DNA from 2 places in the Shewanella sp. NFH-SH190041 genome. Region 2 is predicted to be linked to the other one. Evidence: predicted binding sites of a transcription regulator. Region 2 holds the regulator's gene; the other holds the start of a gene.

Region 1 (7,410 bases), 1.0 Mb from region 2:
GGGATGTAATAACCGATTTCACTCAGTGGTTAAGCTGTTTCTATAGGATGTGAAACAAGGGCATCGGCGTTCTCCTGATAAAGGCGCTGCGTTGCCCTATTCCAGCAGCCATCTTGTCATAGGTTAATGGCACCCATGCTATCTCTGTAGCTTGCAAGTAACTGAGATCAATATGGCGCTGTTTGGAGAAGCTCAATACAATTCCACATGACTAACAGGCACAAAAAAAACCCACCATCAGGTGGGTTTTTTATTACTATAAAACAGCCGAATTAGCTGCGGTTAGCGCGCTTACGGTCGTTTTCAGTCAGGTGACGCTTACGTACACGAACACTCTTCGGAGTTACTTCTACCAATTCATCATCATCGATAAATTCCAACGCCTGCTCCAGAGTCATTTGAATTGGAGGTGTCAAAACCTGAGCTTCGTCAGTACCAGAAGCACGCATGTTAGTCAGCTGCTTACCTTTTAAACAGTTTACAGTCAGATCGTTAGAACGGCTGTGGATACCCACTACCTGACCTTCGTAAACTTCTGCAGCATGGCCAATCATCAGACGGCCACGGTCCTGCAGACCGAACAGCGCGAAGGTCAGTGCCTTACCAGTTGCGTTAGAGATCAGAACACCGTTAGCACGCTGACCGATATCACCACCCTTATGTGGACCGTAGTGGTCGAAGGAATGGTACAGCAGACCAGTACCAGAAGTCGCAGTCATAAATTCAGTTTGGAAACCAATCAAACCACGGCTTGGGATAACGAAGTCGATACGTACACGACCTTTGCCGTCCAGCTCCATGTTCTTCATGTCAGCTTTACGGGTACCCAACTTCTCAATGACGCTGCCCTGATGCTCTTCTTCAACGTCAACAGTCAGCTGTTCGAAAGGCTCGCACTTAACGCCATCGATTTCTTTGATGATTACTTCTGGACGAGATACGGCCAGTTCGTAACCTTCACGACGCATGTTTTCGATCAGGATAGACAGGTGCAGTTCACCACGGCCTGATACGCGGAAACGATCAGGACTTTCGGTTTCTTCTACGCGCAGTGCTACGTTATGTACCAATTCCTGCTGTAAACGTTCCAGGATGTTACGTGAAGTCACGAACTTACCTTCTTTACCCGCGAACGGAGAAGTGTTTACCTGGAAGGTCATGGTCAGAGTAGGCTCATCCACAGTCAGTGGCGGCAATGCTTCAACCGCACCAGCAGCACACACTGTGTCAGAGATCTTCAGCTCACCCAGACCAGTAATGGCTACGATGTCACCGGCATTGGCACTATCAACTTCGTGACGTTCCAGACCCATGTAACCCAGGACCTGACCCATTTTACCGTTACGAGTTTTACCGTCGGCACCAATAATAGTGACCTGTTGGTTGGTCTTCACGCTACCGCGCTTAATACGACCGATACCGATAACACCTACATAAGAGTTGTAATCCAGCTGAGAGATCTGCATCTGAAAATCGCCTTCTCCATCCGCATCTGGAGGAGAAACCTGATCCACAATAGTTTGGAACAATGGCGTCATATCTTCGCTGATCTCATCTGGATCCAGAGAAGCAAAACCGTTCAGTGCAGAGGCATAAACGATTGGGAAGTCCAACTGCTCATCAGTCGCACCCAGGTTGTCAAATAGATCGAATACCTGATCGATAACCCAGTCAGGACGAGCGCCTGGACGGTCGATTTTGTTGATAACAACGATTGGCTTCAGACCTTGAGCAAATGCTTTCTGGGTTACGAAGCGAGTCTGTGGCATTGGACCGTCTACCGCATCAACCAGCAGCAACACAGAGTCAACCATAGACAGAACACGCTCTACTTCACCACCGAAGTCAGCGTGTCCAGGAGTATCCACGATGTTAATGCGGTAATCGTTCCATTTGATGGCGGTATTTTTGGCCAGAATCGTGATTCCACGTTCCTTTTCCAGATCGTTGGAGTCCATCACCCGCTCAGTCGCTTCGCCACGGGTTGCCAGGGTGCCTGACTGCGCCAGCAGCTTGTCAACCAAGGTCGTTTTGCCATGGTCAACGTGCGCGATAATCGCGATGTTTCTTAATTTTTCCAGCACGGATAAACCTCTTACCATCAGTAAAATTGGGGGGTATACAAACCACCGCCGAAAACGGCCGCAGCTTTAAAAAGTGGGCTATTCTACTCCACCAGTGAGCTGTCGCACAGGATTATTTTTTGCACACCTTATTAATAATAGTTATTTCCGTGTAAATCTTCCCTGACCGCCCTAATGTGCACCAAGTTGGTTAACTTACCCAACACGCAACTAAATTGGTGCAGTAGATGCACTCTATTGGTGCAACTCAGCCTTGGCATTGATGCTGCCAAAATAAAATAATTCTGAAAATCAATACCTTGCAAGCTTGGCACAAGTTTAGCTAATTAGTTAACATAACAGAAAAAGCCAGCAATATAAGCTATAAGCTGGATTAACGTACAGAATACAGACATAAATTGAAGGAAGGTTTCCAACCTTTACCCCGTGGAGGCTCAGCATGTCATACGAAACAGTTTTAGAAAAACTGGCAGAAAACGAAGTCAAATTTGTGGATTTACGCTTTACCGATACCAAAGGTAAAGAGCAACACGTATCCATTCCTACCCATCAGGTAGATGCTGACTTCTTCGAAGAAGGTAAAATGTTTGACGGCTCATCCATCCAAGGTTGGAAAGGCATCAACGAGTCCGATATGGTGTTGATGCCAGATCCAGAATCATTTGTCTTGGATCCTTTCACCGAAGAAACCACAGCGCTAATCCGCTGTGACATTCTTGAGCCCGGTACCCTACAGGGCTATAACCGCGATCCTCGTTCCATTGCCAAAAAAGCAGAAGAATTTATGCGTGGCACAGGTATCGCAGATACTGTTTTGGTTGGCCCAGAGCCAGAATTCTTCTTGTTTGATGATGTTCGATTCGGCGCTGATATGTCTGGTTGTTTCTATAAGGTCGACGCCAAAGAAGCGGCTTGGAACTCAGGCACCAGTTATGAAGAAGGCAACACCGGCCACCGCCCAATGGTAAAAGGTGGCTACTTCCCAGTTGCTCCAGTCGACTCGTCCCAGGATCTGCGTAGCGCCATGTGTCTGGTGCTGGAAGAAATGGGCCAAGTCGTTGAAGCTCATCACCACGAAGTGGCAACCGCTGGTCAAAACGAAATTGCGACCCGCTTTAACACACTGACCAAAAAAGCAGATGAAATTCAGGTACTGAAGTATGTGGTGCACAACATGGCCCATGCTTACGGTAAAACAGCGACCTTTATGCCTAAGCCTATCGTAGGTGACAATGGCAGTGGTATGCACGTTCACCAGTCACTGGCAAAAGACGGGGTTAACCTGTTTGCTGGCGACAAGTATGGTGGCCTGTCTGAAACTGCACTGTATTACATCGGCGGTATCATCAAGCATGCTCGGGCTATCAACGCCTTTACCAACCCAAGTACCAACTCTTACAAGCGTCTGGTTCCTCACTTTGAAGCACCTGTTATGCTGGCTTACTCTGCCCGTAACCGCAGCGCCTCTATCCGTATCCCAGTGGTACCAAGTGCTAAGGCGCGCCGTATTGAAGTGCGCTTCCCTGACCCAATGGCTAACCCATACTTGGCGTTTGCAGCCATGCTGATGGCTGGTCTGGACGGTATTCAGAACAAGATCCATCCGGGCGAAGCCATGGACAAAGATTTGTATGACCTGCCAGCGGAAGAAGCAGCTGAGATCCCAACAGTTGCCACCTCACTGGAAAATGCACTGGAAGCACTGGATGCCGACCGTGAGTTCCTGACCCGTGGTGGCGTGTTCTGTGATGACTTTATTGACTCTTACATCGCGCTGAAAACAGCTGATGCAGAGCGGATCAGCCGTACCACTCACCCAGTAGAGTTTGAGCTGTACTTCAGCCTGTAATCGTCATCAGCTAATCCATTAGCGCATTAAAAAAACCCGGCTAAGGCCGGGTTTTTATTGCAAACAACGTTTCTATTTCACAAAGATAACGCTGAGTTAGAGGATTATTTAGCGCCGCTTATGGCTTAACGCCTCCGGCGCTACAGAGTCACCGTATAAAGTCAGAGATTGATTTAATGCCGTAACGGTTACCGGCAAAATCAGCCCCTGGCGGTTAAATGTCAGCTCCAAGGTGCTATCGACGCCCAAATTCTCTAACTGCAAACGTAAATCATCTCGGCTGTATACCCGCTGACCAGCCACAGTCATCAGTACATCACCATACTTAAGTCCTAAGGCTTTGGCGGCCTTGGTTTTGGTACTGCCAAGAAACAACATATTCGGTAATCCAGCTTGATGAAGCCCTGCCATATATTGCTGTTCCATCAGACTATTTTTCGCCTCTTGCCATAACTCTCGCCGCGCCTGATTCAACTGCCCCGCATCCGCCCACCCCTCGGCCAGTGCCTGTTTTTGCAGGGCAATATCAGCCCGTTGTACTCGAGCAACCAATGCCTGAGCATCGACACTATCCGGCTTTGGCTGTCCTTTTTTGGTAGGCGTATCTGCAGTAAATGAAGGGGGTGAAGTAACAGAGTTATCCGTCGTGTTTACCGGTGGTTGCGGGCGGCGCTGATGAGCTAACTGCCGGTAAGTCTGCATATGGTCGGCAATATCACCACGAAGACCAGCCTTAACCATACGCACCAGCAGATCATTTTCCAGCTGCTGCATAGCAATTTCGTTTTTCAGTTGCGTTAACTTCGCCGCATCATCACTCTCAGCTACCGGGGCTGAAAACTCATCGGTTCCGCCTAGCCAAGCCGCACCGTAACCAATCGCAACGCCAGTCAGACCGCTTAACATGATATTCCGTACCATACTTCAAGCATCCTCTGCTTAATGATCCGAAGCTTAAAATTACCAGTTTTCCCCGCCAGCGCAAACCACAACAAATTAAAATGCCGTGCACCAATACGTTCATTTTCCTGTGGTAATAACGCTGTTTTCCACCAATAAAATCATCAGCAAATGGCATTAATGCCGATCCTCGACTAAAACTTAATGGGTCGCCGCTCACAGAGGACAGCTTGGCTGTCTGACAAGAGATCCCTTTCGCATCAGAACAACACAGGTATAAAGCTGAAGATGGTCGCCAACTCTGCCCAGTTAACGCGGGACAAGCTGTTTGACTCACTGTTCTTACTGGACGATTACCCTTCCTGCCACCACCGCCATGGTAAAGGCTATGTGCAGCGGATCTCCTGTGACAATCTAGCCATTCTGGCTGAACGGCATCCAGAGTGGAGCCGTAATCCCTATATCCCCACCCTCAGCGTGTACGATAAATCAGACGACACAGATCATCTGGCTGTGATGCGTTATTTCCTTGCGCTGGAAAAAGATCCACAACTCAAACAGGCCATCCACCACAGCTTTGAAATGTCATTTGGTGTGGTAAAAAACCAGCAGCGCTGCAATGAATTTCTATTAGCCTTTGAAGAAAATGAGCCCGATAAACCCGTCGCCTTTATCTGTTTTAACTACTCGTTGATGGACAGCTGGGAAACCATGGGTAACCCCTCAGGAACGGAAGAATTCGGGCTTTGCTGTCATCTTATTTTCGGTTATGTCATGCCCACTTGGCGCACCTTAGGGCTGGGACACTGTCTTGCTGATGTTATGACTCGCCGTTTTGCCAATCAGGTCAAACACATCGGCGGATTGCTCAAAGGCACCCAATATGAAGTCACGCCACTGATTTATGAGGGACTTTATGCCAAAGGCGCAGAACACCTACTACAGCACTGTGAGCAAGATTTACAGCTATACTTGAAACAGCAGCAACAAGAATTACCTTTTCATGCCAGTGTCAGCAATGTTTAACCTTTGCCAATAACCAGGCCAATTTGTCTATCTCTGCTTCACGGGTATAGATATGCGGCGACACCCTCACACCTGCAGCGCGTAAATCGACACTCATTCCCGCTTGCTGTAATAACGTCAGTAAACGTTGATCATCCAGAGTATGAATAACTGCAGTGCCACTGCGTTTATCCCTCGCCATCGGGGAGATCAAATACTCCCCAACTAAGCTGTGTAACTTATCCAGTAAGGTCTGATTATGTTGGTATACCTTATCTCCCAGCCTCGCCATATAAGCAATACTGTCAGCAGCCAACACAAATGGCGCAATGGACGGCGTTCCGCCCCAGAATTTCAACGCATTTTGTTCGGCAACAAAATGGTGAATATCAAATTCAAAGGGCTCAGCATGACTAAACCAGCCAACATCCCTTGGGGTGCACTGAGGCAACATCGCCGGATTGCCCCATAAAAACCCTGCGCCCGGGCCACCACAAAGCCATTTCACACAGGAGCCAATGACAAAATCAGCATCTGTTACAGATAGATCCAGTGGAATCACCCCGGCAGACTGAGCAACATCCACCACAGTAATTATGCCCCGGGCGCGCGCCTCTGCGACTAACTGGGCTACAGGTGCCCGTTGGCCTGTATTGGAATAAACCTGACTGATAAACAGCAGATCTGTCTGTGCTGTAAACTGATCAAGCCAGACATTTACATCAGTGATATCAGCATTACGCGGTATAAACCGCAGTTGGGCATGCTCCGGCGCTTGCTGCATCACAAATCCCATACTGGGAAAATCCTGTTCACTGAGCAAAATATGAGGACGGCGAGCCAAGCGAGGATGACTTAACAAAATTTTGCTCAATGCTGAAGAGAGGTTCACTTGGGGACAGAAGTGCTCGGCATCATCATAAAACAACCTTGCCAGCGCCTGTCTAAACCCCGTAATCACCGTGAGCCAATCAGGCCAAGGCTCGGCTTCGCCCTGCTGCCAAGGGGTAAAAAATTGCCGGGCGAAAACCTCCGAAGCGCGGCGAAGCGGCCGACCAACCGAATGGCTGAGTAAATAGCTGCCTTGGGGTAAACAAAAATCCTGCTGCACACCCTCAGGTAATAACATACCGTCTTGTCTGTCAGCAGCAATCTTAGCTTGAGTGGGCGATATCATACCAAGCGCTCCAATTCCTGTTGCAACCGGACAATATCATCATGCCGGGTCGCAATATCATCCCGCTTAGCCGCGCATCGCCGATCTTTTAGCTTTTCTAGTCCGCTCAACAACTGAGCGAGAGCCGGCCCACTGGCCGTTACTTTATCCAGATATTCAGGCGCCAACGCACTGGCAGGTTGGCGAATATATTTTTCGACCAGTTGCTCATGGTGCTGAGCAGCGGTCACCCCATGGCTATGGCACACAGCCAAAAACAGGGCTAAATGTTTCGCAAACCAGGGCTGTTTTGTCTGGTGTTGCGCAATCAAAACCAAAAACTCATCCAGATAATTATTCATCCGCATACAATCACGCAATATCCGCTGATCCTCCGGCACCATATAGAGGAATTT
Region 2 (7,410 bases):
GCCCACGGGATGAGTGTATGAACCGGGTAACACTGGCTATTGTGTTATTTTTTTCCGTGGCGCTGGGCCTGTATTGGCAGGCCTATGTTAAAAAAAATGCAGCAGAAAACACTCCGCAAAGTCATGTTATTCAACCTGATTTCGTTGCAGACAACCTGACTTCAGTTAGCTTCAATGATGCCGGCGAAGTCGAAAGTCGGCTGTCTGCTGCACATATGGAGCATTTTGATGCATCCAATCAAACCACATTCACTCAACCTGTTTATTTGCTGTATCCCGCCAATGGACAGGCGCAGTGGCGCATTCAGGCCAGTGAAGCCACATTGGATAAAAACAGCAATAAAGTCGTGTTACAAAACAATGTTATCATTGACGCCATCAGTCCCAATGAGCCAATTCAGCACATTAGCACCAGCTATGTCAGCCTGAATTTAAAGACCATGGTGATGACATCTGATAAGGAAATTCATATACAAGGCAATGATTTCACTATCCGGGGACAAGGTCTGCATGCCGAACTAAACAAGCAGACCGTTGAATTATTACACGAGGTTACAGGAATTTATGAACCCGATTAAACCCATTATTGCGGCACTATTATGCACCCTAAGTTTCGGTGCTTTAGCCGCCATGGACGATTTAACCCAGGATGTTCATATCGATGCAGCAAGCCAATTTGCCGACATCAAAAATAAGCTGGTCGTCTATCATGGGCCTGTGGTTGTTACCCAAGGTAGCATCAAGATCAAGGCCAGCGAATTAAGTGCAGATCAGAAAAAAGGCATCACCATCTTAATTGCTCGGGGCAAACCTGCGACTTATTCGCAGCGGATGGATAATGGCAAACTGGCCACCGCCAGTGCCAAAGAGATCCAGTACAACATTAATAAACGCACTCTGACCCTGATCGGAGACGCTGCAATTGAACAAGATGGCAGCCAGGTAACCGCCGAGCGCATCGTATACGACATCCAGAAACAGCAAATGAAAGCTGAGGGCAGTAAAAACCCGGCAGACCGTGTTATCACCATTATCAAACCGGAAAACTTCCAGGACGATGGTAAAAAAGCACCGTCTCAAACGCCGACTCAACATCTTCAGCAAGAGCAGCAAAACTGATGACGCAACTAACTTTGAAAGCCGCGCATCTGGCAAAAAGCTATAAAAGTCGTAATGTGGTTAAAGACGTCAGTCTGGAAGTCAAAACCGGGCAGATCGTCGGTCTACTGGGGCCTAACGGGGCAGGTAAAACCACCACCTTTTATATGGTCGTTGGCTTGGTTAAGAGTGACCGGGGACAGATTTTTATCAATGATGAAGACCTGACACTGGATCCCATGCATATGCGGGCACGCAAAGGCATTGGTTACTTGCCTCAGGAAGCCAGTATTTTCCGTAAATTATCCGTACGGGACAATATTATGGCAGTACTGCAGACCCGCAAAGATCTCACCCGGGATCAGCGTGAAGAGCAGCTGGAGCATCTGTTAGAAGAGTTCAACATTACCCATATCCGTGATTCCATGGGGATGGCCCTATCCGGCGGGGAACGCCGCCGGGTTGAAATTGCCCGAGCATTAGCGGCAAATCCTAAATTTATTCTTTTAGATGAACCATTTGCCGGTGTAGACCCTATTTCAGTTATCGATATCAAAAAAATTATTGAGCAACTGAGGGATAGGGGCTTAGGCGTACTGATCACCGACCACAATGTGCGCGAAACCCTCGATGTCTGTGAACACGCCTACATTGTCAGTCACGGTAACTTGATTGCGGAAGGAACTCCTGCTGAGATTCTAGATAACCAACAGGTGCGCACAGTGTACTTAGGCGAACAATTCAGGCTATAGTTAGGTTTAACGCCTTCAGACATGGCGCTGAGCGGCTCTTATCAGGAACCTTTCCGCTGCTCACCAGTATTTTCCATCACAAATATTCTAAACAGGGATTTGCGGTTATATGAAAGCGTCACTCCAGCTCAAACTGGGTCAGCAGTTAACCATGACGCCTCAGTTGCAACAGGCGATCAGATTACTGCAACTTTCATCTCTCGAGCTACAACAAGAAATCCAGCAGGCATTGGATGCAAATCCGCTGCTGGAGATGGATGAAGAGCAATACGAAGCAGACACAAAAGAACAGGACGCCATATCAGACGAAGAACAATACCGTACCGAGACGCCGGATAGTTCAACTGTCGATACCGCTGATGCTGTCACTCAGGAGTCAATGCCCGACGAACTTCCCATGGATACCACTTGGGATGAAGTCTATACCGCTTCACCAGTATCCTCAGGTGCTGCTGGACGTGATGACGATATGCCATTTCAAGGGGAAACCAGTGAAGGGCTTTATGAACATCTGGAGTGGCAGAAGAACCTGACCCCATTTTCTGATAATGACAATGCTATTGCCACCGCCATTATTGAAGCCATTGATGAACGCGGCTATCTGACTCAAACCACAGCAGAGATTCTCGAAGCATTAGGCGATGATGAAACCGAGTTGGACGAAGTTGAGGCTGTTCTAAAACGTATTCAGCATTTTGATCCTATTGGCGTTGGTGCCCGGGATCTCAGTGAATGCTTGCTAATCCAATTAGCCCAGTTTCCCTCTGAAACGCCACATATCGACAACGCACGATTACTGATTAAAGATTATCTGGAGCTGATTGCCGGGCGGGATTTTCGCACTTTAATGCGCAAGACTAAACTGAAAGAAGATGACTTGCGCGATGCCATCAATTTAATCCAGCAACTTAATCCACGCCCTGGATTGCTGATCAGTCGAGAGTCCGACGAATATGTCATTCCCGATGTTTCTGTCAGTAAGAAAAATGGCCGTTGGGTTGTAGAGTTAAACCCTGATTGCATGCCAAAACTCAGTGTTAATCAGCAATATGCAGCAATTGCACGCAGCAGCAAAAATCAATCTGATAGTCAATTTATCCGAGGGCACCTACAAGAGGCTAAATGGTTTATCAAAAGTCTCGAGAGCCGCAATGATACCCTGTTAAAAGTGGCCAATTGTATTGTACAGTTTCAACAAGGCTTTTTTGAATTCGGCGACGAAGCCATGAAACCCATGGTACTCAATGATATTGCTGAAGCGGTGGAAATGCATGAATCCACGATTTCTCGGGTAACAACCCAAAAATACATGCACACCCCTCGGGGCATTTTTGAACTGAAATATTTTTTCTCTAGCCACGTCGGAACCGAAGATGGCGGAGAATGCTCTTCAACTGCCATCAGAGCCTTTATCAAAAAACTGGTGGCTGCAGAGAACCAGAAGAAGCCATTAAGCGACAGTAAAATGGCACAGCTTCTGGCCGAACAAGGAATAAACGTGGCAAGACGGACCATCGCAAAATATCGAGAAGCGATGTTAATCCCGCCTTCCAATCAACGTAAGAGTTTATAAAACCACTGGGACAATGGAGGTAGATATCTATGCAAATCAACCTGACGGGGCATCACATCGAGATCACCGACTCATTGCGTGAGTATGTAGAGAGCAAATTTACAAAGCTTGAACGCCATTTCGAACAGATCAATAATGTCCACGTTGTGCTGAATGTTGAGAAAATGCAACAGAAAGCAGAAGCAAAATTACACCTTAATGGCGGTGAGATTTTTGCCACATCCGAACACGCGGACATGTATGCCGCCATTGACACCCTGATAGATAAACTCGATCGTCAGGTCATTAAACACAAAGAGAAGTTGACTAAACACTAACGATGGAACTCAGTACCATCCTGCAGCCGGAATGCACGACCTGTGCCACTCCGGGCAGTAAGAAAAAGGTACTGGAGCTGATTAGCGACCTAGTCGCCGCCCAGTACCCCACCCTTTCCGCTCAGGAAGTCTTTGAAAGTCTTCTTGCAAGGGAAAAAATGGGGAGCACAGGTATAGGAAATGGTATTGCGATTCCCCATGGCCGTCTCGCTAACATAGAACAACCTATCGCCGTATTGGTGAAATGCACCGAGCCAATTCCTTTCGATGCCATAGATAATCAACCGGTGGATATTTTATTCGCCCTCTTGGTACCGGAAGCCCAATGTCAGGAGCACTTAGCCACACTCTCAGCAATGGCAGAGAAACTCAGCGATAAACAAATCGTAAAACAGTTACGTAAAACTCAGGATGAAACTGAACTTTACCAGGTGATTGCCGGATGAAACTCGTTATCGTCTCAGGCCGCAGCGGCTCAGGAAAATCTGTAGCGCTTCGGGTATTGGAAGACTTAGGTTATTACTGTGTTGATAACCTACCATTAGCTTTGATTGGCAGCTTGCTTGAACAGTTGAAAAATAGCAATGAACAAGTCGCTATCAGTGTTGATGTGCGCAATCTACCAGAGCAAGACAAACTGCTAGAGCAACAACTAAGCGGCTTGCCAAATAACATTGAGATTACCAGTTTTTACCTGTATTCGACCGATGAGGTTTTACTCAAGCGCTATAGTGAAACCCGTCGGCTACACCCTTTATCCAAAAATCAAGCATCACTGCAAGAAGCAATCAAACTTGAAGGACAGTTATTGGCACCACTGTCCAGCGTGATGGATCACTTTATCGATACCTCAAGTTTGAATATTTATGAACTCAGTGATCGCGTTCGACACATACTGTTAGGGCATGTAGAAAAAGAACTGGTGATCACCTTTGAATCATTTGGTTTTAAACATGGTATGCCCGCAGAAGCTGATTTTATGTTTGATGTGCGTTTTTTACCTAACCCACACTGGGAGCCTGAATTACGCCCATTTACCGGTCGAGATCAGCCTGTGCAAGAGTTTCTAAGCCGTCAACCACTGGTAAATAAATTTATCTGGCAAATCGAAAACTTACTCGAGACTTGGCTGCCCCATTTGGAGCGTAATAACCGCAGCTATCTCACTATTGCCATCGGTTGTACCGGGGGACAACATCGCTCCGTGTATATTGCCGAACAATTAGCCAAACGCTTTGCATCATGCCATCACTCAGTGCGTATCCGTCACAGAGAACTTGGCGATGAAGCTTGAGAAACAGATTACCATCTGTAATCAATTGGGGCTGCACGCTCGTGCAGCCACCAAATTAGCGGTGTTAGCCGGACAATTTCAAGCTGAAGTCACCCTCAGTTGCAATAATAAATCAGTCAGTGCTGCTAGTGTACTGGGCTTATTATTGCTGGAATCCAGCCAAGGTAAAGTGGTTACTCTTTCGGCCGAAGGTCAAGATGCCCCCGCAGCCATTGAAGCCATCTCCGCATTGATAGCTGCCAAGTTTGATGAACAATGCTAATAGCAAGTTCAGGCAGAATATTTCAACTCGCCCGTTACAAATAATTCCGCCCATAAAAAAGGCTGCATTAAGCAGCCTTTAAAATATTGACTCGCAGATTACTGTTGAATAGGTGTCAACACAATCTCAACCCGGCGGTTTTGTGCCCGACCCTGTTTGGTCTGATTAGACGCGATAGGATTTTTTTCACCCATACCTTGGGCGGTCAAACGCTTTGCAGCAACACCTAAATCAGTCAAATAACCACTCACTTCAGCAGCACGAACCTGTGACAGACGCAAATTGTAAGCAGCAGAACCAGTGCTATCAGTGTAACCTAGTACATTTAATGTTGTTTTAGGGTACTCTTTCGCAACCAGAGCAACAGAGTTCAATACTCGCTTAGCCGGAGTGCTCAGATGTGCCTGATCAACACCAAAGGTCACTTCATTAGGCATATTCAGGGTGATATTATTACCGTGACGGGTCACGCTAACACCAGTAGATTTCAGCTGTTCTCTTAACTTCGCTTCCTGCACATCCATGTAGTAGCCGATACCACCGCCCAGAGCAGCGCCAGATGCAGCACCAATCAAAATGCCCTTGCCTCGATCACCCTTACTGGATGATACAGCACCAATGGCTGCACCGGCCAGAGCACCAATGATAGAACCATTAGTGGATTTGGCGGACTGCTGTTCATTGGTGTATGGATTCACTGTACTACAACCTGTTACCAGGCTCAGAGTCAGGGGAATTGCCACCATCAGTGACAGTCTTTTCGTCATGGTCATAAACCGGACCTCATTAAAAAATTAGCGAATCATACCCACCGTTGGCAGGTAGAAAGTGGCACACAGTATAGAGCCGGAAATCAGACAGGCAATAATTTCAATGGTTTTTGCATAAATTTCAACCCTTAGTCGCTATAACTGCTGCCTTTCTCAGCAACTTACACTGGTGTACAGTGATAGAGCAGAACAACTTACAAGGTAATGACCACATATTAAAGATATATCACCCTGTGGGTAAAATCAGGCCATAAACAGTTTCTCACCAGCTGTCACGCTGACAAATAACAAAAAAAAATGTTAAATTAATCCGTCACACTCTTCTTGCCTCTGAGCTTCAGTGAGATAATAAATCAAAACACAAACCACTTTTTATCCCTATGAAAACCACGACTCAGGGTAATTTGCTGGCAGCCTTTTCTTTTGTGCTGTGGGGCATCTTACCTTTGTATTATCAGTTTCTGCCCGATGCGGATATCAATGAACTACTGGCATACCGAATTTTATTTTCTGTCCCCTTTATGTTTCTAATGCTGTCATTATTGGGGCGACGATTCGATGTGAAAGCCATTATGGCTGACAGACGATCTTTATTTATAGCGCTTATCGCCAGTTTAATAATGTGTATTTCTTGGTATACCTTTACTTGGGCTATGACCCATGGTGATGTGTTGGCGGCTAGTCTGGGATTTTTTATCAATCCCCTGTTTGCTATTTCACTTGGCGTGATTTTTCTTAAAGATAAACTCAGTCATGCTCAGGGAATTGCAGTACTGCTGGCTATCATCGGCATAGCCTATCAGGTGCATGTTATTGGCCAATTGCCCTGGCTGGCATTAGTGATGGGGGGATTTTTTGCCTTTTATGGTCTGACCAAAAAGTTTATCCGCTATGATCCTCTGGTAGCCGTCACAGTGGAAGCTATCTGGCTGGCGCCACTAGCATTGATCTATCTGGTATATCTGACGCTTTCCGGCCAAAGTATGGCGATGGCCGGCAATTGGCAGGGAGTATTACTCTATATCGGCTCAGCACCTGTTACTCTGGCACCTTTGGTGTTCTTTGCCATGGCCATCCCTTATACCACACTGACCAATATTGGCTTAATGCAGTATATTGAGCCATCCCTGCAATTTTTACTGGCAGTGATCCTGTTTGGCGAAGCCTTTGATCAAACCAAACTTATCAGCTTTTCCCTGATCTGGTTAGGCTTGTTGCTCTGCACTCTGGAAATCTTGCCCTGGTACAGACGCTACCGGTATCGCCATCGTCATCATGCCCACTAGCGGCTTGCCCCGTCATATTCTGCCGGGGCTGCCTGAGATGCCCGGTGCTATTTCCAGG

The links. The regulator sigma-54, encoded in region 2, starts transcription at its own class of promoters, with help from an activator protein. The targets are predictions, from matches to a motif close to GTTGGCACGNNNNTNGNNT.
Region 1: glnA (glutamate--ammonia ligase) is a predicted target of sigma-54. The motif match lies at 2,391-2,409, and genes of this name have one in related genera.

The regions. Positions count from the first base shown of each region.
Region 1 covers NZ_AP026070.1:3,989,247-3,996,656, forward strand. The annotation lists gene NFHSH190041_RS17765 (4Fe-4S binding protein) at 1-9, shown strand, start outside; gene typA (translational GTPase TypA) at 273-2,084, opposite strand; gene glnA (glutamate--ammonia ligase) at 2,524-3,933, shown strand; gene NFHSH190041_RS17780 (hypothetical protein) at 4,042-4,854, opposite strand; gene NFHSH190041_RS17785 (hypothetical protein) at 5,122-5,859, shown strand; gene NFHSH190041_RS17790 (aminotransferase class V-fold PLP-dependent enzyme) at 5,846-6,967, opposite strand; gene NFHSH190041_RS17795 (PrnB family protein) at 7,012-7,410, opposite strand, start outside.
Region 2 covers NZ_AP026070.1:712,580-719,989, reverse strand. The annotation lists gene kdsC (3-deoxy-manno-octulosonate-8-phosphatase KdsC) at 1-21, shown strand, start outside; gene lptC (LPS export ABC transporter periplasmic protein LptC) at 18-578, shown strand; gene lptA (lipopolysaccharide transport periplasmic protein LptA) at 565-1,119, shown strand; gene lptB (LPS export ABC transporter ATP-binding protein) at 1,119-1,850, shown strand; gene NFHSH190041_RS03185 (RNA polymerase factor sigma-54) at 1,960-3,423, shown strand; gene hpf (ribosome hibernation promoting factor) at 3,453-3,740, shown strand; gene ptsN (PTS IIA-like nitrogen regulatory protein PtsN) at 3,743-4,186, shown strand; gene rapZ (RNase adapter RapZ) at 4,183-5,034, shown strand; gene NFHSH190041_RS03165 (HPr family phosphocarrier protein) at 5,024-5,296, shown strand; gene NFHSH190041_RS03160 (OmpA family protein) at 5,395-6,063, opposite strand; gene rarD (EamA family transporter RarD) at 6,447-7,352, shown strand; gene mnmD (tRNA (5-methylaminomethyl-2-thiouridine)(34)-methyltransferase MnmD) at 7,400-7,410, opposite strand, start outside.